DNA from 2 places in the Brachybacterium sp. JB7 genome. Region 2 is predicted to be linked to the other one. Evidence: riboswitches for the same ligand, from Rfam matches in the RefSeq annotation. Region 2 holds a riboswitch; the other holds the start of a gene.

Region 1 (15,891 bases), on a different contig from region 2:
GTAGGCGCTGAGAATGTTCGGATCCTGGAACAGCGCGATGTAGTTGCGCAGGCCGATGAACTCGTAGTCGCCGAAGCCGACGGAGTTGGTGAAGCTGTAGAAGAACCCGACGACGGCCGGCAGCGTGATCACGAGAGTGAAGATCGCCAGGGCCGGGAACAGGAAGAGGTAGTAGATCGGATCCACCCGACGTCGGCGGTGCGCCGGGGCGGGGGAGGAGCCGGCCGGGCCGGTGCGGGAGGCGGGCTCGCTCGCGCGGGCCCTCGAAGCGGTGGATGTCTGCGCTGACATGGTGGGGTCCTTGGGGTCGACGGCGGAGGGGCCGCTCAGGCGCGGTAGGCGAGCCGGGCGAAGTCTGAGTCGATCTGGGCGAGGATCGGTTTCGGGTCCGCGCCGAGAACGATCGACTGGAGGTAGTTGGGGAAGGGGATCGTGGGCGGGATGAACTGCGAGGCGCCCATGTAGAAGCGGCCGTCGTCGTAGTACGGCTGCATCTCGGCGATCCGTGGGTCGCTCACCGCCGGGGCGTCGTCCGTAGTGGAGAACGCGAGAGCCAGTTCGTTGTAGGGGAACTGGATCTCCGGGGTCATCAGGTGCTGGAGGAACTTCCGGGCCCCGTCCTTCTCGTCGGCCTGCTCCGGGATCCACAGCGACAGGTCGATGTTCACGCGGATCTTCAGGTCCTCGGGGTCATCGGTCACGGGCAGCGGGAACGAACCCAGCTCCACGTCGGTCGCGGCCTTCTCGATCTCCACCAGTGCCCAGGGGCCCTGGAAGTACATCGCGGCCTTGCCCTGCGCCATTGCTGTGTTGCCGTCCCCGTAGCTGCGGCTGGAGGCGTCCTCGTTGAGGTACGGCAGCAGCTCGAGCATCTGCTCGACGGGCTCCAGCAGTGTGTTCTGGAAGGAGACCTCGGAGTCGGGGCCGACGTCCTCGCCGATCTCGTTCAGGCGGGTGATGAAGTCGCGCACGTCGACCCGGCCGCCGATGACGTAGTCGAACAGGCCCTGCGTCGTGGTCCAGAGGTCCGGGAAGGTCGCGTAGATCGGCGTGGTCCCGGCACCGAGGAAGGTCTCGCACGCGCTCAGCAGCTCATCCCAGGTGGTGGGGACCTCGACGCCGTTCTCCTCGAAGAGCTGTTTGTTGTAGATGACCGAGGAGGCGGCCACGGAGAAGGGGATCACGCTCGTGCGGCCCTCGTAGCCGGGGTACCAGTCCACCAGCGCGAGCACGTCATCGCGGATCCGGCCGGCCTCGGGCAGGTCCGCGAGGTCGGACAGGGCGCCGCGTTCCATGAAGCGGGCCATGTCCAGGTTGTAGTTCTGCAGGGCGAGGTCCGGCGGGTTGGAGCGCACGAACCCTGCCTGCAGGTTCGTGGCCACGTCCTGGATGTAGGTGAAGTCGGACTGCTCGGTGTTGAACTCGTCGACGAGCTCGCGGAAGTGCGCGATCACCTCGCGCTTGGATTGGTAGAAGGTGACGCGCGAGCGGTCTGATGAGCTGCATCCGGACAGCCCGCCCGCAGCGACGAGGCCGGCGGCGCCGGCACCGGCGGACAGCAGGGAGCGACGGGTCGGGCGACCGGTTCTGAAGGGTGTGGGTGACAACGGTGTCTCCTCGGCGGCGTAGCAACCGATATATTCAGTTGCTAGATTTAATGCGTGGAGAAAGTATGGGTGGCGTCACAACCCACGTCAAGAACCCACGTCAAGAGTCCACGTCAAGAACCCACGTCAAGAGTCCACGTCAAGAACGCACGCCGAGGAGGTGTCGATGCGGGTGTCCACGAGTGTGCTGCGCCGGATGAACATCGAGGCGCTGCTGCGCCATGCCGTCGTCGCCGAGAACTTCACCGCCGCCGAGGCGATGCAGGCCACGGGCCTCACCCGGGCCACCGTTCTCGGGCTGTGCGACGAGCTGACCGCAGCGGGCTGGCTGGAGGAGATCGAGGACAGCCGGGTCGCGGGCCTCTCGCGCCGCGGCCGCCCCGCGCGTCGTCACCGTCTCAGGGGCGGGGCCGGCCTGCTGATCGGGGTCGATGCCGGGCGCAGCGGTTATCGCGCGATGGCGGCGGACCTCCGCGGCACCGAACTGGCCACCGCTCGCCGCGAGCTCGACCCGGCGACCGTGGACCGCACGCTGCGCATCGCCACCGTCCAGGGGCTGGTGCGGGAGGTGCGCGAGGCCGCCGGCTCGAGCGCGCCGCTGCTGGCCACCGTCGTCGGGATCCCGGCCCCCGTGGACACCCGGGGCGCTTCCCCGATCGACATCGGCACGTTCTGGCGACTGATGAACGCGGATTTCCCCGACCATCTCGAGGGCCCGGTGGTGGTCGAGAACGACGCGAACCTGAGCGCGCTGGCCGAGCACGCGCAGCAGCCCGGCGACAACATGGCCGCCCTGCTCGTGGGGGAGAGGGTCGGTGCCGGGCTCATCATCGACGGACGTCTGCTGCACGGAGCCCAGGGCGGTGCCGGCGAGATGCGTTTCCTGGACGCCATCCTCCAGGACGACCTCGGCGCCGAGGGCGTCGCCTCCCTCGCGCGCCGATGGGCGCTCGAGGAGCTCGCCACCGGTCGCGACTCGCCCGCGCTCGCCGCCGTCCCGGCCCGTTCGCTCAGCGCCGTCGACGTCTTCGCCGCCGCAGCCGACGGCGATGCCGTGGCCCGCGAGGTGCTGGACCGGATCGGCGAGCGCATCGCGCGGATCGCCGCGATCCTCGTCAGCCTGCTCGGCGTGGAGCGGATCGTGGTGGCCGGCGCCGTCGCAGCGGCCATGGAGCCGGTCCTGGCGCGTACCCGCGCGGTGCTCCCGGACATCGCCCAGGCCCCGTTCGCCGAGCTGGTCGCCAGCGGACTGGGACGCGATGTCGTCGTCCGCGGAGCGATCGAGCTCGCCATGACCCGCCTGAAGGCGGACCCCCTGAAACTCCTCGACACCCCTGCAGGACGGGTGCGAGGGACCGACGTGCCCGAGCCGGATCAGCCGGCTCGAGTGCAGACCCACCGATGAGAGGACTCAGCACGATGACAGCAGCAGCACAGGAGAGCACGCGCCGACTGCGTGCCGGAGTGATCGGCCTGGGATGGGCCGGCCAGCAGCACGTGGCCGCCTACGCCGCCGATCCCACGGTGGACCTGGTCGCGATCTCGGCGATGGAGGAGCACCTCCTGGCCGAGTTCGGCGACCGCCATCAGGTCGAGGGCCGCTACCCGGACTGGAAGCAGATGCTCGCCGAGGCCGAGATCGACGTGGTCTCGATCGCCACGCCGACCTTCCTGCACGCCCCGATGGCGATCGCCGCGCTCGAGGCCGGGCTGCACGTGATCACCGAGAAGCCCATGGCCGAGAACGCGGAGGCGGCCGGACGCATGGTCGAGGCCGCGAACACCGCGGGCCGTGTGCTGGACGTGTCCTTCAACCACCGCCAGCGCGGGGACGTGCGCGCCCTCAAGGAGGTCGTCGACTCCGGTGTGCTCGGGGAGCTCTACTACGCCAAGACCGGGTGGATCCGTCGACAGGGCATCCCGGGCCTGGGCACCTGGTTCACCAAGTCCGCGAGCGCGGGCGGCGGCGCCATGATGGACATCGGCATCCACATGCTCGACATGGCTCTGCACCTCATGGACGAACCGGCCGTCACCGCGGCGTCGGCCTCCACCCACGCCGAGTTCGGTCCGCTGGGCCGCGGCGGCTCCGGCTTCGGGATCTCCGCAGTCGAGGAGGGCGTGCCCTTCGAGGTCGAGGACCTCGCCACCGCCTTCCTGCGCCTCGAAGGCGGCGGCACGCTGCTGCTCGAGTCGAGCTGGGCGCAGTGGATCGCGCACGATCTCTGCTACGTCACCCTCTACGGGGCCGACGGAGGCGCCACCATCGAGTGGGGCGGGCCCGAGGAGCCGCGCATCACCGTGTGGACCGAGGTCGCCGGCATTCCCGCCGAGCTGCATCCGGCGGCCGGCGAGGACGGCCGCCACGCCGCAGCGGTCGCGAACTTCCTGCAGAAGGTCCGCTCTGACGACTGGGCCGCGCACAACGGGGCTCTGGCCCTGCGACGCGCCGAGGTCATCGACGCCTGCTACGCCTCCGCGAAGGCCGGTGCCGAGGTGACCATCGGGGGCTGACGCAGGGCTGGTGATGGCGTCGGCGACCCCCGGCGCCGCAGGACGCTCGGGGTTGCCGGGAAGCATCGCCGGGGCATCCGACACAGAAGACGGCACGGACCGGTCGCGAGTGATCGCGACCGGCCCGTGCCGTCTGGTCCGGTACTGGTGACCGGGCGAGGGGAGGGTCAGCCCTCCTCGACCTCCGGCAGCACGTCCGGGTTCTCCTCGAGCCACTTGTCGATGGCCTCGGGCTCCTTGCCGTCGTCGTACTCGTTGACGACGAGGTCCTCGAGGGAGTTGTACTGCTCGTCGTCCAACTCGATGCCGCTGATGAACTCCGCGGCGTCCGCGAAGTCGTCGGCGAAGCCCTTGCGAGCCAGGAAGTGCAGACCCTCGGTCTCGCCCATCCCGCCCTCGGGGTCCTCGAGGTCCCGCACCGGGAAGGCCGAGTTCGCCCAGAACGGACGCCACAGGGTGACCACGATGTCCTTCTCGGAATCGGTCGCCTTCTTCAGCTCGCTGAGCATGGCGGTCGTGGACGACGTGACGAGCTCGTACTCGTCCTCGAGATCGTAGGTGGGCATCATCGAGTCCTTGGTGACGCCGGTGAGACCGGCGCCGGGCTCGATGCCGATGATCTGCCCGCCGAACATGTCGGCGTTGCCCTTGAGCTCGTCGATCGACGTGATGTCGGTGTACTCCGGCACGGCGATGGTCAGCTTCGCGTTGCCGTAGTACGTGACGAGGTCGTCGATGTCGTCGCCGTACTCCTTCATGTACTCCGCGTGCGTGACCTCGGGCCATGCCGAGGGGTACACGTCGATGTCGCCCTTGGCGAGCGCTGCGTACAGGGCGCCGGGCTCGCTGATGTCCTGGTGCTCGACGTTGTAGCCCATGGCCTGCAGGCGGTTGTCCAGCAGGTAGGCGGTGCTCAGACCGTCGGTCCAGGAGCTGACGTAGCCGAGGGTGATGGTCTCTCCGCCGCCGCCGGCGCCGCCGGTGGAGGCGTTGTCGGAGCAGGCTGCGAGGCCGAGCCCGACGAGGCCGGCGCCGCCGAGCAGTGCGGAGCGGCGGGTGAGCGCGGAGGTGCGGAGGCGGTTGTCCTTCAGGGGATCCATGATGAATTCTCTCCTTCGGTAGTGGTGCGGTGGCTGGAGGGGCGCGGCCGGACGATCGCCGTCCGGCGGCGTGACGCCCGGAGGGGCGCTCGCTGGGGTCACAAGGCGCCGGTCGCCCGTCGGGCGCGCGCCTTCTGGACCAGGGCGAGGGCGGATTTGGTGTACGTGGCGCTGTCGCCGAGGGCGGCCGTGATGCGGTCGAGGTAGACGGCCAGGATGACGACGCCGAGACCGGCTTCGACACCGAGCGCCAGGTCGAGACTCGAGATCGCTGCGACGACCTCCTTGCCCAGTCCGGGTGCGCCGATCATGCCCGCGATGACGCCCATGGACAGTGCCAGCATGATGACCTGGTTGACGCCGGCCATGATCGTCGGGACGGCCAGCGGCAGCTGGATCCCGCGGAGGATCTGCCAGGAGCTCGCGCCGAAGGCCTCGCCCGCCTCGACGGTCTCGCCGTCGACCTGACGGATGCCGAGCTCCGTCATGCGCACGCCGGGAGGCAGCGCGAAGATGATCGTGGCGACCATGCCGGGCACGACGCCGATCGAGAAGAAGGTGACCGCCGGGATCAGGTAGACGAACGCCGGCATCGTCTGCATGAAGTCCATGATCGGGCGCACCACGCTGCTCACCGCTCGGTTGCTCGCGGCGAGGATGCCGACGGGCACCGCGATCACCACGGCGACCACCGTGGCGACGAGCACGAGCGCCATCGTCTCCATCATGTGCACCCACTGCTCCATGGACAGCACGATCAGGAAGGTGATGGCGGTGCCGATGGCGAGCTGCCAGGAGCGAACGACCCATGCGATCAGCGCGAGGATCACGATCATCACCAGCGGCTCGAGGGCGGTGAGCCCGTAGGTCAGGTTCCCGACCAGGAAGTTGAAGATCGCGCTGATGACATCGAACAGGCCGGCGACGTTGTCGGTCAGCCAGTCGATGCCCGACTCGGCCCACTCGCCGATGGGAATGCGGGGGATGAAGTTCATCGGGCCTCGCTCCCTTCCTGATCGATGGTGACGGTGCTCGAACCCGTCGCAGAGACGGTGTCCCCCGGCGCACCGGGAGAGGACGGGGACGACGGCGATCCTTCATGGGCGACGCCGGCTGCGGTCAGCAGCGTCACCCGGGGCACGACGCCGAGGAACTTCCCGTCGTCGTCGACCACGACGAGGGGGTTGCGGTGCTGGGCCGACGGGGCGAAGAGATCTGCGATCGGGGTGTCATGGCGGACCACGTGCATCTCATGCGGTGGCGACCAGGGAAGGTCGCTGCGTCCGGCCTGCACGGCCTCGGCGACGTCGTCCTCCAGGAGCATCCCGGCGGGGGTGTGGTCCCGGTGGAGCACGACGAGCCAGGAGTTCTGGGTCTCGCGCAGCAGCTTGTGCGCGGTGCGCGGCCCCTGCCCGGAGCCGAGCACCTCAGGGGGCTGCTCCATGATGGCGGAGGCGGTCAGCACGCGGCTGCGATCGACGTCCTGGATGAACTTCGCGACGTAGTCGTTGGCCGGCTCGTTGAGGATCTCCTCGGAGGTGCCGATCTGCACGATGCGGCCGTCGCGCATCATGGCGATCCGGTCGCCGATGCGCATGGCCTCGTTGAGGTCGTGAGTGATGAACAGGATCGTCTTCTCCAGACGCTGCTGGAGCTCGATCAGCTGATCCTGCATGTCACGGCGGATCAGCGGATCCAGGGCGCTGAATGCCTCGTCCATGAGCAGGATGTCGGTTCCCGCCGCGAGCGCACGGGCGAGGCCGACACGCTGCTGCATGCCGCCGGACAGAGCCGAGGGCTTGTAGCCCTCCCATCCCTTCAGGCCCACCATCTCGAGGGCGGTGCTGGCCTTCTGCTCGCGATCGGAGCGGTTCAGCCCCGAGATCTCGAGACCGTACGCCGCGTTCTCGCCCACCGTGCGGTGGGGGAGGAGGGCGAAGTGCTGGAAGACCATGGAGATGCGCTTGCGGCGCACCTCGCGCACCTTCGCCGGCGACATCGAGAAGAGGTTCTGGCCGCCGATGTCGAGCGTTCCAGCGGTCGCGGGGAGCAGACCGTTGACCATCCGGATCAGGGTGGACTTGCCGGAGCCGGACAGGCCCATCACGACGAACATCTCTCCGGGATCCACGCTGAAGCTCGCGTCGATCACCGCGGCCGTGAGGCCGTCTTCGCGGAGGTCGTCGCGGGTGCTGCCCCGGCGGAGTGCCTCCACCCCGCGGGCAGGGCGTCTCCCGAAGACCTTGTACAGACCTTCGGCGCTGATGACTGGCGGCACGTGGGCTCCTTCATGGGTGGACAGAGATCGTGGGCGGGCAAGCCACAGCGTCGTCTCCCCCGTCGCGCAGGGCGCCTACCCGATGAGCCATCTTCACAAGCCCTTCGCGTCTCGGCAAACCGCTGACGTCCAGGTCCAGCCGATTCGCCTCAGGGAGCACGCCGAAGGCCGCTGCCGCGCTCGACCAGGGATCCTCGTAGTGGCCTGGAGCAATGCCGGCCCGACACGGAGTGTGGGGCCTACGTCCGGACTGTCCGACAATCCGGAGATAACTATTCGGTCACGCGACCGCGATCTGTCTGAATCGTCACCCGTGAGCGCCGCGAGCGGATGCTGGCAGCCGCTTGCCCAGGAAATCGGCGGTCTGCCGCCAGGCGGCGTCGGACGCCCCGGCGTGGTGCAGGAACGCGTGAGGATTGTCGAAGGCGTGGCCCGCCCCCTCGTGCAGCTCGAAGCGCACCTGCGGCCTGCTGCCCGCGCCGGTGACGGCGTCGCGGATCTGCTCGACGGTGGGCAGCGGGATGAAGGCGTCGGCCGTGCCGAAGTGGTGCAGGCTCGGCATCGTCACCTGGTCGGAGCGGTCCAGCAGCGCAGGCAGGGCGGAGCCGTAGTAGCTGACGAGGACCGCCGGCGGGCGGTCCTCGTCGGTGGCGGCCGCCGCGGTGGAGAAGGCGAGCCCGCCGCCGTAGCAGAAACCCACCAGGCCCACGCGCTCGGAGTCCACCGCGCCGTGCGCACGCAGGGCGTTCAGGGCGGCGAGGGCGTCGGCCTCGGCACGCTCCCACGGCAGCTGCTGGGTGAGCTCCATGCCCTCGGCGAGCCAGGCCTCGGCGTCGGCCCCGTCCTCGAGGCCGACGACCGGCGGATCCAGCCGGGCGAACAGCTGCGGGGCGAGCACCGCGTAGCCGAGCGCGGCGAGGTCCGCGCAGCGCTGCTGCATGTAGTCGGACAGGCCGAAGATCTCCTGGAGCACCACGAGGCCAGGGGCGGGCCGGTCGAGATTCTCGGGCAGCCAGAGCAGTCCGGGCAGGTCGCCGTCGTCGGTCGGGATCGAAAGCATCGTCGCGTTCACGCCGCGACTGTACCCCGGGGTTGCGGCCGCGCTTCCGCCTCGGTGCTCGTCAGAGAACGCCCCCTGGGCGCAGCCAGGACGGTGCTCAGAGGAACAGCGCGACCGCGTAGACCGCGAAGAGCGCCAGGTGGACGACGCCCTGCAGTGCGGTGGAACGGCCGACGGCCGTGAACAGGGCGGAGGCCCCGAGGGTCACCGCGAGCAGAACGAGGTTCACGGGGGATTCGGCGAGCACCACCTGCTGGCCCGTGAGCTGCCCGATCACCAGGACTGTGGGGATGGTGAGCCCGAAGGTCGAGACCAGGGCCCCGTGGCAGAGGTTCACCACCCGCTGGATCTCCCCGCCCAGCGCGGCTCTCACCGCGGTGATCGACTCGGGCGTGAACACGATCATCGCGATGAGCACGCCGCCCAGTGCTGCGGGGGCACCGAGCCGGGCGAGGCCGTCGTCGAGCAGGTCGGCCATGTCATGGGAGAGCAGCACGATCGGCAGCACGGTGATGATCAGCAGCGCAGCGCGAGCCAGCAGCTCCGCACGGTGGACGCGGAAGGTGGCGCTGATCGGTGCGGTGTCGGAGACCGTGCTGTCGTCGGTGGTCGTGCTCTCGTCGGTGTCGGTGGGTCCCGCCGGACGCAGTCCGACTTCCTGGAAGTCCGCGGCGCGGGCACCCGTCTGCCGCCACAGGAACACCCCGTAGACCAGGACGGTGACCGCGGCGATCACGACGGCCTGGACCGGGGCGAAGGAGCCGTCGGTCCCGATCAGGTGGGGCAGGGCGAAGGCCAGGCCGCCGAGCACGGTCAGCAGCACCAGGTAGATCGCGGTGCCGGAACGGTTGGGCCGCAGCAGCCCGTGGCGGAGCCCGCCTGCGACCAGACAGATCCCGAGCGCGAGGTTCAGGATGATCATCGAGACCGCCATCACCGAGTCCCGCGCGATGGTCAGATGATCGCCCGGTCCGAGCATGACTGCGGCGATCAGCACCACCTCGATCACGACGATCGACAACGTGAGCACCAGCGTGCCGTAGGGGTCGCCGAGGCGATGGGCGAGCGCCTCGGCCTGCTGCACCACGCCGCCGGCCGCGATCACGATGACCGCGACGATCGCTGCGAGCACGAGCACCAAGGCGATCCCCGGAAGCGGGCCTGCGAGCCACGGGGCGGCCACCGCGAGAGCGCCGACCCCGAGCCAGCCCAGGGCGAGGCGTCCGAGAGCGGAACGGGTGAGCACGGCGCGTCGCAAGGAGCGGCCGGTCAGAGCGCGAGAGTCCTCCGGCTGCTGCGCGGAGTCCGCAGAGCCCGTGGAGGGCGTCGAGGAGGGGAGAGGCGGCATGGACGGCATGATCCAGATCCTGTTCCGAGGCCGTCCTCATCGGGTTCTCGTGGGTCGGGTCGTCCCGGCCAAGGCGCCTGCGTGACCTGTGCGGCGCACCGCCCACGGTAGCGGAACGTGCAGGCGACGGGGAGGGGTGGGGCGGAGCTGGTGAGCGATCTGACCAGCAGAGGGACCAGAGCGCCCCGGAGGCGCGGCGGCGTCCGGGGCGGATCACGCAACGCAGCACGAGGTGCACCGAGCGGCGACCAGCGCGGCGGGCAGCGCGCCGGGCGGCGAGCGTCGGGGTAGCTCGGTCGGAGTCGTCGGGCTCAGCCGGCGTCGCTGCGCGCGATGCCCACGAGCAGACCCTGGTCGTTGTCGACGTAGGTGCCCGGGGCGACGTGGAGCGGGTAGGTCTCGCCGTCGGCCGTTTCGCCGGTGCACGGCGACGGCTCGAAGGCCTCGAAGCTCAGCCCGTCCTCACAGGTCACGGACTCCCAGTCCGCCTCGGCGACCGGCACGTATGCGTTCTCCGAGGTGAGCGTCTGCAGGGTGCTCTCCTCGAGCTCCTGGGCGCTGAGGTCCTCCGAGCCGAACATGGAGCCGAAGCCCAGCCCGGTGAGCTCGGTGCCCTCGTCCAGCAGCACGTCTGCGGGGCCGGTCAGGCCGTCTCCCGTCGTGAACAGCACCGCCACGGCGCCGCCCTCGCCGAGCTCCCCGGTTACGGGGACCCGCGCTGCCTGGGCGGTCCACTCCTGCTCCGGCTCGGTCATGTCCATGCTCGCCGGGCCCGTGCACGTGGCGCTCCGGCCGGGCGCGAGCTCCAGCTCCTCCTCACAGGTCGCCGTGCCGTCGAACGGCTCGGCGAGCGTCGTGGCGAGCTCGTCCGGTGAGAGCACGGGCCAGCCGTCGCCGGTCTGGTCGTCGCCCGGCAGATCCGTCACGAGCATGATCTGCGTGCGGCCGTCCGCGGCATCGTCCCCCTCGCTGCCGCTCCCGTCGCCGGTTCCCTCTTCACCCTCCTGCCCGCTTCCGTCCGCGTCGGCCGGATCCCCGGCCCCCGCACCCACCCCATCGTCCTGAGCGGAGCCGCCGTCTGAACTGCCCGTACTGCCCGAGCTGCCCGCGTCGTCGGCCTCCGTCGTGTCCTCGGAATCCTCGTCGGACCCGTCGCCGTTTCCCCCGTCGGAGGCCTCCATCGGCTGCTCCTGGGCGTCACCGCCACCGTCGTCCGCGCTGCCGTCGTCGTCGGCGCTGCCCCCGCAGGCCGACACGCTCAGCAGAGCGGCTCCGGCCAGGACGGCCAGCGCGGTGCGAGTGCCGGTGCGAGCGCGAGCGCGACGCGCTGTGCTGTTCGCGGTCATGGTGTTCCCCCTCGTGTCAGCGGATGGCTGGCCCCGTCCGAGCCTTCTGGTGATGCGTCTGGTGACGCGCTTGGCGCAGCGTCTCGCGATGCATCTGGCAGTACGCCGACTCGAAGGGATCCGCGTCACACCGTGCCAAAAGGTCAAGGGTCGGTCAAGGTTTACCCAAGAGTCTTTGGTGACCTGTCTGTGGAGATCCTGTGTGCGGGCCCCTGCTAGAGTCGCCGACCAGTGACACGGGGTGCCGTCGGGACGCGACGGCTGAGATCAGACCCGTCGAACCTGCTCGGGCCCACACCTGCGAAGGGATCGTCATCCATGGAGAACTCCACGCCGTCCGCTGAGGCGGCGCGCCCCGCTGCGGCGGTGCGCCTCGAACGCGCCCTGACCGCGCTGCGCGACCGGGGGCCGCTGGTCCAGTGCCTCACCAACACCGTCGTCCAGCAGATCACGGCCGACGTGCTGCTCGCGATCCGCGCGGCACCCGCGATGGTGGACCACCCGCAGGAGGCGCCCGTCTTCGCCGCAGTGGCCGACGGGATCCTCGTGAACACCGGCACCGTCTCTCCCGCCCAGGTCGAGGCCATGCCCGCCGCCGCCCGAGCCGCGCGCGACGCCGGGCGGCCCTGGGTGCTCGACCCGGTCGCCATCGGGTCGCTGCCGGTGCGGACCCCGCTCGCCCACGAGCTGCTCGAACTCGGCCCCACCGCCATCCGCGGCAACGCCTCGGAGATCGCTGCGCTCGCCGGCACCGGCCGCGGAGGCCGCGGCGTGGACTCCACCGACTCGGTCGACGCCGTGCTCGAGGCGGCCCACGACCTCGCCGAACGCAGCGGTGCCGTGGTGGCCGTCTCCGGGGAGCGCGACGCGATCGTCTCCCGCCACCGGACCACACTGCTGACCAGCGGTGATCCGCTGATGACCCGCGTGATCGGCACCGGATGCTCGCTCGGCGCCAGCTGCGCGGCAGTGCTCGGCGCGACCCGGGACACCGACCTCACCGCGCATGACGCCGTGCTCGCGGCCCACGCCCTGCTCGGCGCGGCCGGAACCCGCGCGGCGCGGACGGCCGAGGGCGTCGGCTCCTTCGCGGTCGCCTGGCTCGACGCGCTGGACGCCCTGACCCCGGCCGACGTGCTGGGCATCGTGCAGCTCGACGAGCGCGGGATCTCCCCGGCGGCCGGCGCATGACCCGCCCGTCCCTGCGCGCAGCGCACGAGTGCGACCTGCGGCTCTACCACGTCACCGACTCCGCGCTCTCCGGCGGCATCGGAGCCGTGCCCGCCGTGGTCCTCGCCGCCGTGCGCGGCGGGGCCGGCATGATCCAGCTGCGGGACAAGGACGCCACGGACGCCGACCTCGTCGAGCTCGTGGAGGAGTGCCGACGAGTGCTCGGAGCGCAGCTCGGAGCCCGCGCCGCGCAGATCCCGCTGGTGGTCGACGACCGCCTCGCGGTGGCCGAGCAGACGCGCTGCCACCTCCACGTGGGCCAGGACGACGCCACGCCGGCGCATGCCCGTGAGGTGCTCGGCCCGGACCTCATGATCGGGCTGTCCACCGGAACCCCTGCTCAGGTGCGCGAGGCGCTCGCAGCAGGTGAGGCCGACCTCCTCGGCATCGGACCGATCCACTCGACCGCCACCAAGACCGATGCCGCAGCGCCGCTGGGCATCGACGGGCTGACCGCCTGCCTCGCGCCCTGGCACGAGGCGGCCCGGACGGAGGGATCCCCGCTGCCGCGCACCGTCGCGATCGGCGGGATCGACGAGACCGCTGCCGCGCCCATCGCGGCGACCGGCGTCGAGGGGATCTGCGTCGTCTCGCAGATCGCCGGCGCGGCGGACCCGCAGGCGGCATCCGCCCGGCTGCTGGCCGCCTTCACCCGCGGAGCCGGGCAGGCCAGCAACTCCGGACACGGACCAGCAGGCGGGCCGAGAATCGGACACAGAATCGGACACGGAATCGGGCAGGAGGATCAGGCATGACGGCATGGCGACCGCCCACCGCGCTGACCATCGCGGGCTCGGACTCCGGAGGCGGGGCCGGGATCCAGGCCGATCTGAAGACCTTCTCCGCGCTCGGCGTCTTCGGCACGACGGCCCTCACCGCGCTCACCGCGCAGAACACCCTGGGCGTGCAGGCCGTGATCCCCGTCGGCGGGGAGGCCGTGGGGCAGCAGATCACGAGCGTCCTGGACGACATCCCGGTCGACGCCACGAAGATCGGCATGCTCGCCTCCGCCGACGTGGTCGCCGCGGTGATCTCCGCGATCGAGGCCAGGCCCGAGCAGTTCGGCCGCATCGTGCTGGACCCCGTCATGATCGCCACCAGCGGGGACGCCCTGCTGGAAAACGAATCCACCACGCTCCTGCGCGAGAGGCTGCTGCCGCTGGCCCACGTGCTCACCCCGAACCTGCCCGAGGCCGCCCGCCTGCTGGACGAGGGCGAGGCGGAGAGCATCGAGCAGATGCAGGACCAGGCCATGAGGCTCCGGGACCTGGGCACGGACGTCGTGATGCTCAAGGGCGGACATCGCGCCGGGGAGGAGATGGTCGACGTCATCGCCCACGGCGACGGGGTGGACCTGCTGCGCGGCGAGCGGGTGCGCACCCGCTCGACCCACGGCACCGGCTGCACCCTGTCCTCGGCGATCGCCGGTCAGTATGCGCGGATCGCCCGGGCCCGCGCGCTGTGCGAGGCCGGGCGGGACGGGGAGCTCACCCTGCTGACGCGGACGACGGACGCCGCTGCCGCGTACCTGGAGCGGCCGGGCGTGGGGGAGGACCTGCTCGCCCTCCGGTCCGGCCGGGACTACCTGCAGCGGGCGCTGATCTCCGGCGCCGAGCAGGAGCTGTCGCGCACCCCGCACAAGGGCCACGGCCCCGTCGACCATCTGGTGACGCTGGACCGCATCGCGCGCGAGGGCTGATCGCCGCGTCGGGCTCAGTGGTCGTCGTCGCGCCGTGGTGCGGGGTCGCCGTGGGTCGCGCGGTAGCGGTCGTCCGCGGCATCCTCGTCGGCCGAGCTCGAGCCCCGCTTGCGGCGGAAGCCCAGCGCGACCCCCATGATCCCGCCGGCGAGGAAACCGATGCCTCCGGCGATCAGCAGGTTGGAGGTCATCGTCAGCGCGACCCCCATCCCCAGGATGAAGCCGATGAGCATCCCGAAGGGGAGCCAGGTGGCGTCGAAGGATCGGCGCGTGCGGTCGGTCATGCGTCCTCCGTCCAGGCGGCCCCGCGCCATGGTGCGCACGGGGAAAGTTCCCTCGAGCCTAGTCGTGGTGGCGCTGGCCTGCCGTCGCGGGCCGGCCGGGCGGAGGCGGATGCCACGTCGGCCGACCATCCGGGGTCCCGTACGATCCGTGCGTGACACCTTCTCCCCGACTCTCCGAGGCACTGCGTCGACCCCGCCTGCTGACCACCGAGGTGCTGGCCGGAGCGGTCACCACGCTCGCCCTGATCCCCGAGGTCATCTCCTTCTCCGTGATCGCCGGCGTGGACCCGAAGGTCAGCCTGATCGCCTCCGTGGTGCTCGCGATCTCGATGTCGATCCTCGGCGGCCGGCCCGCCATGATCACCGCGGCCGCCGGAGCCGTCGCCCTCGTGGTCGCCCCGCTCGTGCACACCCACGGCGTGGAGTACCTGCTGCCCACCGTGATCCTCGCGGGACTCGTCCAGATCCTCTTCGGGGTCACCGGCCTCGCGCGGATCATGCGCTTCATCCCGCGCTCGGTGATGATCGGATTCGTCAACTCGCTGGGCATCCTCATCTTCACCGCCCAGCTGCAGCACGTGCTCGACGTGCCGCTCAGCGTCTACCCGCTGTTCGCGCTCACCCTCGTCATCGTGCTGGTGCTGCCACGGCTCACCAAGGCCGTGCCCGCACCGCTGGTGGCGATCGTGGTGGTCACCGCGGTCGCGATGATCGCCCACCTCGCAGTCCCGAACGTCGGCGACCAGGGGGAGATCGCCGGCGGCCTGCCCGGCCTCACCCAGCTCCAGGTGCCGCTCGATCTCGAGACCCTGAAGATCATCGGGCCGACGGCGCTCAGCGTCGCGTTCGTGGGCCTCATGGAGACGCTCCTGACCGCCAAGCTCGTCGACGACATCACCGACACGAAGTCCTCCAAGAGCCGCGAGTCCTGGGCGCTGGGCACCGCGAACATCCTCGCGGGCTTCTGGGGAGGCATCGCCGGCTGCGCGATGATCGGCCAGACCGTGGTGAACGTGAAGCTCGGCCGGGCCCGCACCCGCATCTCCACCTTCGTTGCCGGCGTGCTGCTGCTGGTGCTGGTCACCGTGCTCTCGGACCTCATGGCCCAGATCCCGATGGCCGCGCTCGCCGCGGTGATGATGGTGGTGGCGCTGTCCACCGTCGACGTCCACAGCGTGCGGCCCGCGACCCTGAAGCGGATGCCGCTGTCGGAGACCTGCGTGATGGTCGTGACCGTGGCGGTCGTGGTGATCACCCACAACCTCGCGATCGGCGTCGCCGCCGGCACGGTGCTCGCGATCGTGCTCTTCGCCCGACGCGTCGCGCACGTGACCACCGTGCGCCGGGTGCTCCGCGACGGGGTCGCTGCGTACACCGTTCGCGGGCCGCTGTTCTTCGGCAGCAGCAACGACCTCGTCGAGCAGT
Region 2 (15,891 bases):
GGCGCCAGGGCTGCCGGGGCGCACGCTGGCCCAAGCAGATCGGCCCTGACCTCCACGACTCCCCGAGCGACATCGGGCCGTTCCTGCTGTGGCAGCAGCCCCATCCGATCCACCTGGCGGAGCTGCTGCGCCGTGCAGATCCCGCAGCTGCGTTGGATCCGACCCTGGTCGAGGTCGTCGAGCAGAGCGCTCTGTGCCTGGTGGACCTGCTGCGGCCCGACGGCGAGCGCCTCGGTCTCGGCGCTCCGCTCATCGGAGCCCAGGAGCGGCACGTCGAGGACCGTTCGCGCCTGCAGGACCCCGCCTTCGAACTCGCCTACGTGGCCTGGGCGCTGCGCGTGGCCGACCGCTGGCGCAGCCGTCGTGATGCCCGGGACGCCGGGGAGCTGACGACGATCGCCCGGAGGATCTATTCGCCGCTGCGGGCCGATGGGGTGCTCTCGACGTTCCGAGCGGACCCCGCGATGGAACGCTCCGATCATCCGTCCCACCTGCTCGCCTACGGAATGGTGCCGCCCACCGGGACGATCCCTGCCGCCGCGGCGAGCGCCGCGCTGGACGACGCTCTGGCCGAGTGGGACTGGGATTCGACCTGGGGATGGGACTATCCCGCGCTCGCGATGACAGCCGCTCGGCTGCGTCGGCCGGAGACCGCGGTCGACGCCCTGCTGATGCCCACCGTGAAGAACCGCTGCGATGGTGCCGGGCACTTCCCTCAGCGCCCTGGCCTGCCCGCCTATCTGCCGGCGAACGGGGGCACGCTCATCGCGCTCGCCCTGATGGCCGCCGGGGAGGACGACGGCCCGGTCTCTCCTGGTCTGCCTCGCACGTGGGGCGCGCGGCACGAGGGCATTCTGCCGCTGCCCGGGCCGTTGACGGAGCTCTGAGCCCCGAGCTCCCGACCTCCCGAGCTCGCCGAGCCTCCGAGCCCCGAGCCCCGAGCCCCGAGCCCCGAGCCCCGAGCCCGACCCTTCCTCCACAGAGGGTGGTTATCCCCGATCCCGGATCCGCGGTGTCCGGAGCGCTGCGGCCCGCGAATCATGGAGTGCATGAACCACTTCGCGCAGGGCACCGAGGCAGCGGCGGGCGATGACCCCGCCCGGCAGCTGCTCGACGCCGTGCGCACGAGCGGCCCGACGGCGCTGGCGGAGCTCTTGGGCGATCAGGGGTTCCTCCTGGTCGAACTGGCTACGCAGCCTTCCGGCCTCTTCTCCCCGGCTCCCGGCTCCTCGAGCCAGTACTCCGACGTGCTCCGGCGCCTGCACGAGCAGCGGGCCGCGATGGATGCCTTGGAGATGCGCTGCATCGTCGCTCTCGCAGACGCATTCCGGGAGGAGGACCGAGCCACGGCCGATGCCGATGCGGCGCAGGAGCCCGATGCGGTCGAAGCGCTCGAGGAGACGGAGCGTCGCGCCGAGCGCGCCGCGATTCGGGACGTCTCGATGAGAACGCGGCGATCGCCGGCGCTCGCCGGCCGCACTCTCTCGTCCGCCCGCCGCCTGGTCGAGTCGATGCCTGTGATGCTGCGCGCCGTGGCGAAGGGCCAGCTCAGCGAGGGCGCCGCCCGGTCCACCGCCGCCTCGGTCGCCGCCCTCACCCCTGCTCGTCGCGAGCAGGTCGATGCCCTCCTCGGAGATCGCCTCGCGCCGCTGGACGGCTGCGGCACCGAGCAGTGGCGCGGCGAGGTCGCAGCGGCCATCGCCGAGTCCGACCCCGAGGGCGAGGCCCGACGGCACGCGCATGCACGGCAGGGACGCAGCGTGAGCGTCCGCCGAGGTGAGCACGGGATGGCCGTGGTCTCCGCGCGGCTTCCCGCGATGGATGCGATGAAGATCCGCAAGCGCCTCTCGCTGGAGGCCGAGCGTCTCCGTGCGAGCGGGGACCGGCGCGGCCATCAGCAGATTCAAGCGGATTCCTTCGTCGCGTCGCTGCTCGGCCTGGAGGACGGCATCGACCGTACCGACCTTGACCTCGGCGTGATCATCACCGATCGGGCACTGCTGAACCCCGGGTGCGGGGACCTCGCGCAGATCGAGGGGTACGGGCCGATCACGGCTGAGGCGGTGCGCGCTGAGGTCGAAGACGGATTGCGCGCCCTCACGCACGGCGCCGAGGAGTCCTTGGGGACGGACACTGCTGCGGCCAAGCTCGCCCTGCGCCGGCTCTACACGCACCCCACCACCGGTGAGCTGGTCGCGGTGGAGTCCATCGGCCGAGTCTTCCCGAAGGCCCTGGCCCGTTTCATCCGCTGGCGGGACATGACCTGCCGCGGGCCGTTCTGCAATGCCCCGATCAGGCACGCCGACCACATCAAGCCCCACGCGGCCGGGGGCCACACCTGCCTCGACAACGGACAGGGGCTGTGCGCCTTCTGCAATGACAAGGAAGAGCAGACAGCGGCTGTCGAGCGCGAGCCAGACAGCTCCGGACATCGCGTGACCTGGACCAGTCGCACCGGCGCCACCCGGGAGACCGGGCCTGTCGCCCTCACCTCCCCACAGGTCGAGGCCGCGACAGTGGACCGGACGGCCGATCCCGCCGCCGAACCCGCCACTTCACCCACCAGTGCACCCGCCAGTGCATCCGCCACTTCACCCGCCGCCGAGCGGGCTCCCGACCACGCTGCTGATCAAGGCCACGATCAAGCGGACGACGGCGATCCGCCACACGTCACTGATCCACCCGGCCAGCACGATCTGCCGCACGGAGACGACCCACACGCCGTCGACGAGCAGCTGCCCCGCGACAGCACGTGATGAGCAGGCAGCTGGCAAGTCAGGCAGCCAAGCAGTCAGGCAGCCAAGCAAGAAGACAGGCACCGGCTCGTCCGGCTGCCTTCAGCCAGCCCTGACGACGATCGCCCCCTACGTCATCGTGGCTCCTGATGCCCATTTCGCGGGGAGCCGAGTCGCAGCCCGCCACCACGCACCGCTGACCGCCTACGCTCGACCGATGAGCAGCAGCACGGAACGCGAGGCGGCCCGGGCCGGTCCGGCAGCGGACGTCGGCCGATGGTTCTCCTCCGCCACCAGCGCGCCCCTGGACGGCCCCGGCCCCACGCGCGGCGGCCCTCGCTCCCCCGCCTGGGGCCCGATGGCCGGCGCCGAGTACGGGCGTCAGAGCTCCGCGGATCAGCTCGCCGCCGGCGCTGACATCCTGCGTGATCGAGCCGTCGCCGTGCTGACCGGTGCGGGCATGTCCACCGCGTCCGGGCTGCCCGACTATCGCGGCCGGGACGCCGTTCCGCGCTCGCCCATGACCTACCAGGAGTTCATGGGGCATGACCTGGCCAGGCGGCGCTACTGGGCCCGCTCGACCGTCGGCTGGGAGCAGTTCAACCGGGCCCGTCCCGGTCACGCCCACCTCGCGCTCGCCGCGCTCGGCGAGGAGCTGTTCACCCCGACCGCCGTGATCACCCAGAACGTCGACGGTCTGCACCAGGGGGCCGGGTCCGATCCCGTGCTGGACCTGCACGGTCGCCTGGACCGGGTGCGCTGCCAGCAGTGCGATGCGCTCTCCTCCCGATCGACGCTGCACGCGCGGATGCTGGCGATGAATCCTGGGCTCGCGGCGCGCCTCCCTGCACTCGCGGCCGACGCCGCCCAGGCCCCCGACGGGGACGCCGAGGTGGATCGCACCAGCTCCTTCCGCTACCCGCCCTGCCCGCTGTGCGGCGGGATCCTCAAGCCCGACGTCGTGTTCTTCGGCGAATCCGCACGGCCCGAGATCGTCGCCGCCGCCTTCGACGCGCTGGAGCGGGCAGAGGTCCTGCTGGTGCTCGGGTCGAGCCTGACCGTGCAATCCGGGCTGCGTTTCGTGCGCGCGGCGGGGCGCCAGCACACACCGGTCGTGATCCTCAACGACGGTCCCACTCGCGCCGATCCGGATGCCACGCTGCGCTTGCACGGTCGCCTCGAGGTCGTGCTGGAGCGCTGGCGACAGACGACCGGACTCGGCTAGTCCGTCGGGCCCGACGACGTTCCCGGCCGGGCGGCCCGCCAGGCCGCGTACCCGCCGTCGAGATGACGGAGGTGGCCCTCTCGGCCGCCCCAGGCAGCACGCAGGCGCTCGAGAGCCTGCGCCGAGCGCACCCCGCCCTGGCAGTACAGGACCACCTCGCCGCCGCCCGCGCCGCCCGGCAGCACGTCCGCGCCACGGTCGAGCACCTCGCCGAGCAGAACCGTGAGCGCCCCGTCGATCGTGCCGGCAGCCGTCTCCCAGGGCTCGCGCACGTCGATCAGCGTGACGCCGGTGGACAGCAGGTGGTGCAGCGCCGGCACATCGAGGGTCTCGTCGGCCGTCGGACCACCCACCTGACAGGACGGATCCAGCGCTGCGGGCACCTCCACCCGCGTCGCCGGTCGCCGGGCGGGATCACGCTCGATGCGCAGCGTGCGCGTGGAGCTGGTGGCCTCGTCCCACAGCGCGAGCCGCCCCACGAGCGGTTCTCCCGTGCCCGTGACCAGCTGGATCACCTGGGAGGCCATGATCGTGCCGATCAGACCGGGCAGGGTGCCGAGCACCCCGGCCTCGGCGCACGAAGGGGCCTCCCCGGGGGCCGGCGGTTCGGGGAAGACGTCCCGGTAGTGGGCTCCCCGGCCTGGCCAGAACACGCTGACCTGGCCGTGGTGGCGCAGGATCGCTCCCCACACCACGGGCACGCCGGTGATCTCGCTGGCGTCGGCCACGAGGTAGCGGGTGAGGAAGTTGTCGGCCCCGTCGAGCACGAGGTCGTAGCCGCGCACGAGCTCGACGACGTTCTCGGCGCTCAGCCGCACCGGGTGGGTCTCGACATTGACCTCGGGATTGATCCGTTCCACGGCGGCGGCGGCCGAGTCGACCTTGGGGCGGCCGAGCACGTCGGTGCCGTGAATGACCTGGCGGTGCAGGTTGGACAGGTCCACGACGTCGTCGTCGACCACGCCGAGGGTGCCGATGCCGGCGCCGGCCAGGTACTGCAGCGCCGGGGTGCCGAGACCGCCCGCGCCGATCACGAGCACCCGAGCGGCGCCCAGGCGGCGCTGACCCAGCGTGCCGATCGCCGCAAGGGTGATCTGGCGGCGGTAACGGTCGATCTGCGCGGCAGTCAGCTCCGGCCCGGGCTCGACCAGCGGCGGGAGGGTCGGGCCGGCCTGGTGGGTCTGCGGGGTCACCACGATTCGGCCTCCCGCCCGCTGCCCTCGCTCTGCTGGACCGGGTCGATGAGGCCGTCGAAGGCGGAGGAGGCCAGGGCCAGGCGGCGGCGCGGGATGCGTCCGGCTCCGGCGGCGGCGCGGCCCGCCCGCACTGCGAGATCCATGGCGCGGGCCATGGCCTCGGGGTCCTGCGCGCGGGTGACGGCGCTGGCCACGAGCACGGCGGAGCAGCCGAGCTCCATCGCGAGCGCGGCGTCGGAGGCGGTGCCGATCCCGGCGTCGAGCACGACCGGGACGTTCGCGCGCTCGCAGATCAGCTCGATGTTGTGGGGGTTCAGGATCCCCAGCCCGGTGCCGATCGGGCTGCCCAGCGGCATCACGGCGGCGGCGCCCGCGTCCTCGAGGCGCCGGGCGAGGGCGGGGTCATCGCTCGTGTACGGCAGCACGGTGAAGCCGCGGTGCACGAGCTCCTCGGTCGCCTCGAGCAGCTCGACCCCGTCGGGAAGGAGTGTCTCGTCATCGGCGATGACCTCGAGCTTCACCCAGTCGGTCTCGAGCGCCTCGCGAGCGAGCTCTGCGGTGAGCAGGGCATCGCGCACGCTGTAGCAGCCGGCGGTGTTGGGCAGCACGCGGATCCCGAGGCGGCGCACCATCTCGAACACGGAGCCACGGGTCTGTGTGGAGAAGCGCCGCATGGCCACGGTGGTCAGCGCGGTGCCGGACGCGACGAGGGCGCGCTCCAGTGCGGCGAGGTCCGTCGCGCCGCCGGTGCCCATGATCAGGCGCGAGGAGAGGGACTCCCCGGCGATGACCAGTGGATCGTCTGCGGGCGCCGCAGCGCCCATCCCGGCGCGATCGGCAGTGGTGCCGGCAGTCGTGCCGGCGGTGGTGCCGGTGCGGTTGTCAGTGGTGATGTCGGTCGTGGTCATGGTCAGCCTCCCTGGACAGCGGTGACGATCTCGCAGCGCGCGCCGTCGGCGAGCGCGGTCGCCGACCATCGGCTGCGAGGGATGACGGCGTCGTCGAGAGCGACGGCCACTCCGAGCGGGCTGCCGTCGGCCGCACGACCGTCCTCGCCGACGCTCTGCCCCAGACGCGCGGCGACGAGGTCGCGCACGGTCCATCCGGAGGGCACCGACTGGTCCTCGGCGTTGACGGTGAGGGGAATGATGCTGGTCATCGGGCTTCTTCCAGAGCAGGGACGGAGAACTCGGTGGTGGATGTGGTGCTGGAGGGGGTGGATGTGGTGCTGGAGGGGGCAGAGGCAGCGGCGGGGTCGTCGACGGCTCCGCGGGTGAAGCGGTGCGGGCGCACAGCATGCAGCAGCGCCGCCGTCGAGGGATCAGGCGGGATCTCGTCGATCAGGTCGGCGGTGCGGCGGGCGGCCCACGCCGACAGCAGGATCCCGTGCCGGTGGTAGCCGGTGGAGATGATCACGCGCTCGTCCCCCGGCACCGCGCCCAGCAGCGGGAGGTCGTCGGGCGTGCCGGGGCGGTCGCGCGTGGTGACCTCGATCAGCTCGGTCTCGCGCACGGCAGGAAGGATCTCCGCAGCATCCTGGAGCAGCTGGAGCACCCCGCCCGCGGAGGTGCCCGCCAGATCGTCCTCGCGGCTGGTCGCGCCGAGGACGAGCGTGCGGTCGGCGCGCGGCACGAGGTAGACGGGGCGTCCGCGGACGATCGCACGGACCGTGTGCGCCACCAGGTTCTCCTCCCCGGGCAGCAGCAGGGACGGCGGGACCCGCAGGCGCAGGATGTCGCCCCGCACCGGTCGCAGGTTCAGGTCCAGCGCACGATGCGGTCCGTCGATCGCAGGGACGCCGAGGCCCGCGGCGAGGACGATGCGGTCGGCGGACAGGTCGTCACAGCAGGTCACGGTCTCACAGCAGACCTCCACGGGCGGGCCGACGTGCTCCGCGGTCTCCGCCGTCAGCGCCGCGCGGACCGCAGCGGCGAGCAGCCTCGGGTCGACCTGATGGTCACGGGCGAGCAGCGTGCCTCCGGCGAGACCGCGTCGCAGCGCGCTCTCCTCGCGGTGCAGGGCCGCACCGGTCAGCTCGCGCACCTCGGCGCCGGTCGAGCGCTGCACGGCGGCGAGGTCCCGGAGGGCGGCGAGGTCCGCGGCGTCTCGGCCGACGACGAGCGTGGAGTCGTCGCGATAGCCCGCGTCCGGGAGACGACGGGCCAGGTCACGATGCAGATCTCCTGCCTCGCGCATGATGTCCCACAAGGGGCCCTGGCCGTATTGGATCTCGGCGGCGGGGGCGAGCATCCCGGCGGCGGCGAAGCTCGCGCCCTCGGCGATCCCTTCGGACAGCAGCCGCACACGGTGGCCGCGACGGCGCAGCTCGAAAGCGGTGAGCAGGCCGACGATGCCCGCTCCGATGACGGTGACACGCTGCATGAGCGCATTCCTCCTGACGGCGGCATGATCCGCATCCAGTGCTGGTGGTCGGCGCGGCGCGCCCTCTCAGCCCGTCGTCTCGGGCTCCCACGGAACGCCCCGAGTCTACGCCGTGGGCGGACCGGAGCGCGGGACCCCGCAGCCATCGGGCCCAGCTCCTGTGGGACGCTTCTGCCATGAACCCCGATCTTCCCCCGGATACGTCGACCGACGCTCCGTCCGCGTCAGGCACTCCCCAGCCGGTCCAGCCGATTCCGCCGGCCCAGCCTGTCCAGCCGGTCCAGCCGATTCCGCCGGCCCAGCCTGTCCAGCCGGTCCAACCAGTGCGCCGCCGCGTCGTGAGGGACGAGGCGGGAGATCGGCGTCGCAGCGCTCTCGCCGACGCGCGCCTGTACGTGTGCGTGGACCTCTCGCGGGGCCTGCCCGAGCTGCTCGACTTCGCCGAGGCGGCCTTCCGCGGGGGCGTCGACATCCTCCAGGTGCGGGACAAGCACGCCGAAGCACGCGCCGAGGTCGAAGCGCTGCGGGCGCTGCGTCCCGTCGCCGAGGCCCACGGCGACCTGCTCGCCGCGAACGATCGGGCCGACGTCGCCGTGCTCGCCGGGGTCGACGTGCTCCATCTCGGTCAGGGCGATCTGACCACGGAGGATGCGCGCGCACTGGTGGGCCCGGAGGTCCTGGTGGGGCGCTCCACGCGCACGATCGAGCAGATGCGCGAGGCGGAGGCCGATCCCGGGATCGACTACTTCTGCACCGGCCCGGTGTGGGAGACGCCGACGAAGCCGGACCGGGCCGCCATCGGACTCGAGCTGCCGCGTGCCGCCGCCGAGCTGGCCTCGACCAGCCAGGCGCCGACGCCGTTCTTCGCGATCGGCGGGATCGACGTCGGCCGCGTCCCCGAGGTGCGCGAGGCAGGTGCCGAGCGGATCGTGGTGGTGCGCGCCGTGACCGCGGCGAGGGACCCCGAAGCCGCCGCGCGGGCTCTGCGGGACGCCCTGGTCCGGGAGGTCTGAGGCCCTGGGGCCGACGAGTCCTTCTCAGCCGGCCCCGCCGCCGCTGACCAGTACGGTCGCCAGGGCGCGCAGGTCAGCGGGGCCGACCGCACGGAACTCGAGCTGCGGATCCTCGGACCCCGGGTCCAGCGCCTCCATCGTGAGCACTGCGTCCGCCGTGGCATAGCTGCTGGCCTGCTGCACCGAGCCGTCCGCCGTGCGCACGACGGTGAGCACGGTCAGGGCACGGGTCGCGGCGAGCTGCTGACCGATCGCGCTGGTGGCGAGCTCGGAGGAGCGCACTCGCTGTGGCTGCCCCTCGCCCGCGGCGACCCCGGAGGGGTCGATCAGGACGACCAGCCGGGCGATGGCCTGCTCGAGGCGCAGCGGGGTGAAGCGATGGATGCCGAGCGCGGTCACCTCCTCCTCGAGCACCCCGTCGTCGTGCACGCAGTAGTGCAGGCGCTGGACCTCCGGGCCCTGCGGGGTCTGCACGGTGCGCTCAGCCGTGAGGAACAGCGTCGCGGTGCGGCGCAGCACCAGGCAGCCGGCGATCTCCGGATCCGCCCGCCACCTCGGCTCGCCGCCTCCCGGATCCGCGAGGGCGCTGACGCGTCCGGCGGCGATCAGCGCGCGCAGGCCCACGGCCGCGGCGAGGCGCCGATGCTCCCCCTGCTCCTCGAGCCACGGGGTCGCGGTGAACTGACGTCGCTCATAGCCGTCCAGGGCCGCGATCTGCTCGTCGGTCAGCGACACCAGCAGCTCCGCCTGGCCCTCCTCGCCGCGACGCAGCACATCGGCGGCCGCCGCGGCATCCTCTGCCGTGTAGCGGATCGGCGAGGCAGGATCGTTCGAGGTCAGGCCGCCCGGAAGGTCAGGCACCGCGCCCGGGGTCGATGACCCGTGGCCCGACGACGCAGTGGCCGACGGAGCGGGGCCGGCGGGGTGCGGTCTGTCGGAGCTCTGACTCATGCCTCGACAGTATCGGTCGCCCGTTGCCCGTCAGCCCTCGCCCCTCGACAGGCCTCCGCGGCCGTCCGACGACATCCGGGCCGCCGAGGGCCGATAATGGATGAGCACCGCTGCACCGATCGAAGGAGACGCTCGCCGATGACCGCCCTGCCCGCGCCGCTCGATCTCAACGCCGACCTCGGGGAGGGCTACGGCGACTGGTCGATGGGCGACGACGCCGCGATGCTCGACGTCGTGACCACGGCGAACGTCGCCTGCGGGGGGCACGCCGGGGGCCCCGGCACGATGCGCGCGGCGACCCGCGCCGCCGCGGACAGGTCCGTCGTGATCACCGCGCACGTCGCCTATCCGGACCTGCAGGGCTTCGGCCGACGCTTCCTCGACATCGCTCCGGCCGATCTCGTCGACCAGGTGGTCGTCCAAGTGGGAGGTCTGCAGGCGATGGCCCGGGCTGCGGGCACGACGGTGCGCGGGGTGAAGCCGCACGGCGCCCTGTACTCCGCGATCGCCCACCACGAGGGCCAGGCGGGGGCGGTCGTCCAGGCGCTCACGGAGCTCGGCGGGGACCTCCCGCTGGTGGCCGCACCGGGCGCCGTCGTCGTCGACCTCGCGCAGAAGGCAGGCATCGACGTGGTCCTGGAGGGCTTCGCCGATCGCGCCTATCTCCGCGACGGCACGCTCATGCCGCGCAGCCGGGTCGGCGCCGTGCTCACCGATCCCGAGGCCGTGGCCGCACAGGCCCTGCAGATCGCGACCGAGCAGCGGGTGCGCGCCGACGACGGCTCCTGGATCGCTCTGCCGGCACGCTCGCTGTGCCTGCACGGGGACACCCCCGGTGCCGTCGAGCTCGCCCGCGCGGTCCGCTCGACGCTCGAGGGCGCCGGCGTGCTGCTCGAGGCGGCCCTGTGACCAGCCCGTCCGCGCCCTCCGAGGGGACCCGTCTCGCTGCGCCCCGCGCGGTGCACCGCGCGGGGGAGTCCGCGCTGCTCGCGGAGTATCCGGACACCGCCTCGGTGCTCGCCGCGGCGGCGGCCGTCCAGGCCCTGGATCCGCCGCACCTGGTGGATCTGGTGCCTGCGGAGACCACCCTGCTGCTGTCCGGCACCGCAGCCCGGGACCTCGACTCGCTGCGCGCGCTGCTCGACCATCTCCCGGCACCGGGCGAGGAGCAGAGCGCGGGCACCGAGCGCAGCATCGGTGTCGTCTACGACGGCGAGGACCTCACCGAGGTAGCCGAGCTGCTCGGTCTCAGCCCCGACGCCCTGATCGCCGCCCACACCGGTGCGACCTGGACGGCGGCGTTCGGCGGCTTCGCCCCGGGCTTCGCGTATCTCGTGCCCGGAGACGTCCCCGACGCCTCCGATGTCGTCTCCGCGCAGACGGACGGGTCGGGCTCGCCCGGGCCCCCGTGGGACGTGCCCCGTCGTGCGGAACCGCGCACCGCCGTCCCGGCCGGCGCCGTGGGACTCGCCGCCCGCTATTGCGGCATCTATCCCCGCTCCTCCCCCGGCGGATGGCAGCTGATCGGCCGCACCGAGGCCGAGCTGTTCGACACCGCGCGCACGCCGCCGGCGCTGCTCACCCCCGGGACGCGCGTGCGATTCACCGCCCAGCGGGCCGTCTCGCGCCTCTCGGCGACGACCTCGGCGCTGGCCCGAGCGCGCTCGGAGGCCGCTGCCGTGCCATCGAGGCTGGCCCGTCGGCGGGGTGCCCGGGCCGTGCCCCTGGAGGATGCTCGGCCCGCACTCGAAGTGCTCGCCCCCGGGCAGCTCCTGCTCCTGCAGGATGGCGGGCGTGCGGGTCAGGGGGCGATCGGCGTGAGCGCGTCGGGGGCCTTCGATCGTGGCGCGCTGGTGCGGGCCGATGTCGCGGTCGGCAACTCCCCGCGCGCGGCCGTGCTCGAATCGCTGTGGGGCCCGGTGCGGCTGCGGGCGCTGGTCCCGACGGTCGTCGCCGTCTCCGGTGCGCCCGGCACGCTCACCGTGCACCGCACCGATCCCGAGGTCGGAGAGCTCGAGCTCGAGCCGGCCGAGGCCCAGGACCATGCGATCGCCCTGGATCCCCAGGACGTGCTGGTCATCGGTCCCCCCGCCGAGGGTCTGCGCCGTCTCCTCGCGATCCGCGGCGGGGTCCGGGGAGTGCGGCGGACGACCGCCGATCCCGGCCCAGGAGCCAGCGCAGGAGCCAGCCCAGGAGCCAGCACAGAATCCGGCGCCGTCCTCGGTTCCCTGTCCCGCGACACGCTCTCCGGGCTGGGCCCCGCCCCGCTGGAGGCAGGGGATGTGCTGTTGATCGGCCCCGTGCACGGCCTCGATGCGGTGCCCGACCGTGCGCCGGGTCCGACGGGAGCGGAGCGCGAATCGGAGCAGGAGCACGCCTCCGGGGCCGACGAGCGCTCCCCGTCGGCCGAAGCCCCGTCCCTTCGCATCCGCGTGCACGCCGGGCCCCGCGACGAGCTGCTCGGCAGCGAGGCGCTCGATGCGCTGACCAGCACGCAGTGGACGGTCCGCGGCGATTCCGACCGCATCGGGGTGCGCCTGGACGGCCCGGCCCTGCCGGTGCCGGAGGGGGCGGGCTCCCTGCCGAGCGAGGCGACGGTGCCCGGCGCGATCCAGGTGCCGCCGTCGGGGCTGCCGGTGGTGTTCGGGCCGGATCATCCGAGCACCGGCGGCTATCCGGTGCTCGCCGTCGTCACCCGGGCGGGACTGGACCTGCTGGCCCAAGCGGCCCCGGGCAGCACTGTGCGGTTCGTCCCCGCGGACTGAGGCGCCCGCTCGCGGACTGCCCCTGCCCCGCAGCGCCCGACGGTGCCACGATAGGGGCATGCCTCGTCTGCTCCCGGATCCTGCCTACTTCGCCTCCCTGCCCAAGGTGATCAGCTCCGGCGCCGTCATCCTGCGCGATGAGGACGGCCGTTTCGTCGTCGAGAAGCCGAACTACCGCGACCACTGGCTGCTGCCCGGCGGCGGCGTCGATCCCGGGGAGGACCCTCGGCGCTGCGCCCGGCGGGAGGTCCTCGAGGAGCTCGGACTGGACCTGGAGGTGGGGCGTCTGCTCGCGATCGACTGGATGCCCTCGAGTGCTGCCCGCAGCGCCCCGATGGGCGTGCACTTCGTCTTCGACGCGGGCGTGATCCCCCGCGCTCAGCTCGAGGCGACCGTGGTGCCTCAGGTCGAGGAGCTCGATGACTGGGCGCTGATCGACGAGGCGGACGCCGAGATCCTCTCCCCCTGGGGCGGTGCTCGCGCTCGGCGCGCTCTCGCGGTGCTGCGCGGCGAGGCCGAGCTGGACCTCGCCGCCCACGCCCAGCGCTGACCCCGCCCCTTTCGGAGAACACGATGACACCCAGCACCTCCTCGTCAGTGCCGGCCGCACCGCAGGCCGAGCACTCGCTGACCAGGTCCCAGCGGCTGGACCGCCTGCCCTTCACCCGCAAGCACGGCAAGCTTCTGGGCGCCTCCGGGATCGGCTGGGCGCTGGATGCGATGGACGTGGGACTGATCTCCTTCGTGATCGCCGCTCTGAGCGTGCACTGGGGGATCTCCAAGGGCGACGGCTCCCTCATCGCCTCCGCCGGGTTCGCCGGCATGGCGATCGGCGCGAGCGTGGGCGGGCTGCTCGCCGACCGGATCGGCCGACGGTCCGTCTTCGCCCTCACACTGCTGGTCTACGGCCTCGCCACCGGTGGTTCGGCGCTCGCGATGGGCGTGGGCACCCTGATCGTGCTGCGCTTCGTGGTCGGGCTGGGCCTCGGCGCGGAGCTGCCCGTGGCCTCGACGCTCATGAGCGAGTTCGCCCCGGCCCGGATCCGTGGGCGCGTGATCGTCTGGCTCGAGGCGTTCTGGGCGCTGGGCTGGATCCTCGCCGCGGTGATCGGCACCTTCGTCGCGGCGTCGGGGCCGACGGGCTGGCGGTGGGCGCTCGCAGTGGGCCTCGTGCCGGCCGCGTATTCGCTGGTCGTGCGGTGGGGCATGCCCGAGTCGGTGCGATTCCTGGAGCAGAAGGGCCGGCACGACGAGGCCGAGACCATCGTGCGCAGCTTCGAGGAGGCCGCGGAGCAGAGCGCCGCGCGCGCAGACGGCCGACGGGCCGAGCGCACCGTCGCGCGCCGACGCCGCCGCCGGCGCCGCGCGAGGCGAGTGAGGCGAGTGAGGCGACGGTTCGGGCCGCGGCTCCCGACGCCGTGGGCGAGATCCCTCAGGCCGACACCGTCGAGAGCACCGGCGGCATCTGGTCGCGCGCGCTGCGCCGGCGCACCGCCGGCCTGTGGGCCGTATGGTTCTGCATCAATCTGGCCTACTACGGCGCCTTCATCTGGATCCCGACGCTGCTGGTGGAGCGGGGATTCACGCTCACCCAGTCCTTCACCTTCACGCTGATCATCACGCTCGCCCAGATCCCGGGCTATGCGATGGCCGCCTGGCTGATCGAAGTGCTCGGTCGGCGCTGGACGCTGACCGTGTTCCTCACCGGATCCGCGCTCTCCGCGATCGGGTACGGGCTCGCGGATTCCGAGGCGACGATCATCGCCGCCGGCTGCGCGCTGAGCTTCTTCAACCTCGGTGCGTGGGGCGCGCTGTACGCGATCGGACCCGAGCTGTACCCGACGGCAGTGCGCGGCACAGGGACGGGCGCCGCGGCGGCGTTCGGCCGGATCGCCTCCATGCTGGCCCCGTTCCTGGTGCCGGTGCTGGTGGTGGCCGGCGGGCAGACCCTCGCCTTCGTCTGCTTCGCGATCGCCTTCGCCCTCGCAGCGGCAGCCGCCTTCACCCTGCCGGAACAACGAGGGCGCGCGCTGGCGCAGTGAGCTCGGGAGGCCTCAGGCCTGCTCGAGCGACCCGTCGTAGGCGCAGATCGCGTCGACCTTGGCGGCCGAGGAGGACTCGGGATCGAACTCGAGGTCCAGCCAGACCTTCACGAGCTCCTTGGCGAGCTCGAGGCCCACCACACGCTCACCCATGCACAGGACCTGCGCATTGTTCGAGAGCACCGAGCGCTGCACCGAGTACAGGTCGTGCGCGGTGACGGCACGGATGCCGGAGACCTTGTTCGCCGCGATCGCGACGCCGAGGCCCGTGCCGCAGACCAGCAGCGCACGGTCGGCCTCACCGGCAGCTATCTTCTCCGCCGCCTCGACGGCGACGTTCGGGTAGTAGGTGCCGTCCTCGCGCCCGGTGACGCCGACGTCGATGACCTCGTCGACCCGCGGATCGGACTCCAGCAGCTCCTTCAGCGCGCTCTTGTGGCCGTAGCCCGCGTTGTCGGATCCGGTGACGATCTTCCAGCCCATGACTGCTCCTTCGTAGTGGTTCGTGGTGGTTCGTAGCGGTTCGTAGTGATTCGAGGTCGGCCCTCTCCCCCGAGCCCCGGGAACCTCTCCCCAGCGCAACGCGGACGAGCGGCGGAGTGTTCCCTGACCGAGGGCGTCCGACCGATCGGTGGTCTCCCGCGCGGGGCGGACGGCCGCCCGCCCCGCAGGGAGGCCGTCTCAGGCGGACAGCTGCTCGCCCAGCAGGGTCACGATCTTCGAGAAGGAGATCGCGCCCGGGTCCGGGGTGCCCACCGACTTGTCGCCGTGGTTGCGGGCGCGCCCCATGGTGGCGGCGATGTCGGCGGTGTCCTCGGCGGCGGCGGTGGCCTTCTCCGCGGCCGCGGCCACGGCGTCGGCCGCAGACGAGCCAGAGCCCTTCGCCTCGGCGAGGGACTCGCGGAAGGGCACGGCGGCGTCGACCATCGTCTTGTCTCCGGGCTTCGCACGCCCCAGCCGCTCGACGGCCTCGACGGCCTGCACGAGCCCGGTCAGGAGCTGTTCGTCGTCCACCGCCGTATCGTCCGCGAACGCGCTGCCGAGGCTGGTCAGCGCCGCGCCCCAGAGCGCACCGGAGGTGCCGCCGGCGTCGGCGGACCACGACGCCCCGGCCTGCACGAGCACAGTACGGGCGCCGGCCCCGTTCTCGGCGGCCCGCTGCGCCGTGGCGTGCGCGGCGCGGATGCCGAGCACCATGCCCTGGCCGTGATCGCCGTCCCCGGCGACCGCGTCCATCCGGCCCAGCTCCGGCTCGAGCTCGACCAGCAGGGACTCGACCTCGCCGAGGATCGAGGTGATCGTGCGGGCGCTATCGCGCGACTCCTCCGTGGCCTCGGGAATCGGATCCTCTCCAGGGCTGTACAGCTCCCCGCGCTCCTCGCCCCGCTCCCCGCCCACGGTGCCGCCGCGACGGAAGGCCGGGGTGTCGGCCGGGGCGAGCCAGAGCTGCTCGAGCTCGTCGTCCAGGCGCATCACCGTCAGGGAGAGCCCGGCCATGTCGAGGCTGGTCACGTGCTCGCCCACCTCGGGGCGCACCACGGTGAGGCCGGCGTCGGCGAGGAGCTGTGCGGCGTGCTTCCAC

The links. A riboswitch is a leader RNA that binds a small molecule or an ion and turns the genes downstream of it on or off. The one in region 2 is predicted to bind thiamine pyrophosphate.
Region 1: it holds a riboswitch for thiamine pyrophosphate, as region 2 does, so the genes downstream of both, thiM (hydroxyethylthiazole kinase) here and thiO (glycine oxidase ThiO) in region 2, are expected to answer to the same signal.

Annotation. Positions count from the first base shown of each region.
Region 1 covers NZ_QPGN01000008.1:22,467-38,357, reverse strand. The annotation lists gene CIK81_RS11120 (carbohydrate ABC transporter permease) at 1-291, opposite strand, end outside; gene CIK81_RS11115 (ABC transporter substrate-binding protein) at 327-1,607, opposite strand; gene CIK81_RS11110 (ROK family protein) at 1,774-3,012, shown strand; gene CIK81_RS11105 (Gfo/Idh/MocA family protein) at 3,027-4,121, shown strand; gene CIK81_RS11100 (glycine betaine ABC transporter substrate-binding protein) at 4,289-5,221, opposite strand; gene CIK81_RS11095 (proline/glycine betaine ABC transporter permease) at 5,320-6,216, opposite strand; gene CIK81_RS11090 (glycine betaine/L-proline ABC transporter ATP-binding protein) at 6,213-7,499, opposite strand; gene CIK81_RS11085 (dienelactone hydrolase family protein) at 7,807-8,571, opposite strand; gene CIK81_RS11080 (calcium:proton antiporter) at 8,657-9,907, opposite strand; gene CIK81_RS11075 (hypothetical protein) at 10,219-11,253, opposite strand; TPP riboswitch at 11,481-11,580, shown strand; gene thiM (hydroxyethylthiazole kinase) at 11,572-12,444, shown strand; gene thiE (thiamine phosphate synthase) at 12,441-13,238, shown strand; gene thiD (bifunctional hydroxymethylpyrimidine kinase/phosphomethylpyrimidine kinase) at 13,235-14,182, shown strand; gene CIK81_RS11055 (hypothetical protein) at 14,197-14,466, opposite strand; gene CIK81_RS11050 (SulP family inorganic anion transporter) at 14,619-15,891, shown strand, end outside.
Region 2 covers NZ_QPGN01000002.1:386,592-402,482, reverse strand. The annotation lists gene CIK81_RS04150 (hypothetical protein) at 1-887, shown strand, start outside; gene CIK81_RS04145 (DUF222 domain-containing protein) at 1,050-2,756, shown strand; gene CIK81_RS04140 (Sir2 family NAD-dependent protein deacetylase) at 2,953-3,960, shown strand; gene moeB (molybdopterin-synthase adenylyltransferase MoeB) at 3,957-5,153, opposite strand; gene CIK81_RS04130 (thiazole synthase) at 5,150-5,980, opposite strand; gene thiS (sulfur carrier protein ThiS) at 6,067-6,315, opposite strand; gene thiO (glycine oxidase ThiO) at 6,312-7,538, opposite strand; TPP riboswitch at 7,533-7,639, opposite strand; gene thiE (thiamine phosphate synthase) at 7,877-8,551, shown strand; gene CIK81_RS04110 (hypothetical protein) at 8,576-9,502, opposite strand; gene CIK81_RS04105 (LamB/YcsF family protein) at 9,641-10,411, shown strand; gene CIK81_RS04100 (urea amidolyase family protein) at 10,408-12,267, shown strand; gene CIK81_RS04095 (NUDIX hydrolase) at 12,326-12,817, shown strand; partial or broken gene CIK81_RS04090 (MFS transporter) at 12,841-14,309, shown strand; gene CIK81_RS04085 (ribose-5-phosphate isomerase) at 14,322-14,792, opposite strand; gene CIK81_RS04080 (dihydroxyacetone kinase family protein) at 14,991-15,891, opposite strand, start outside.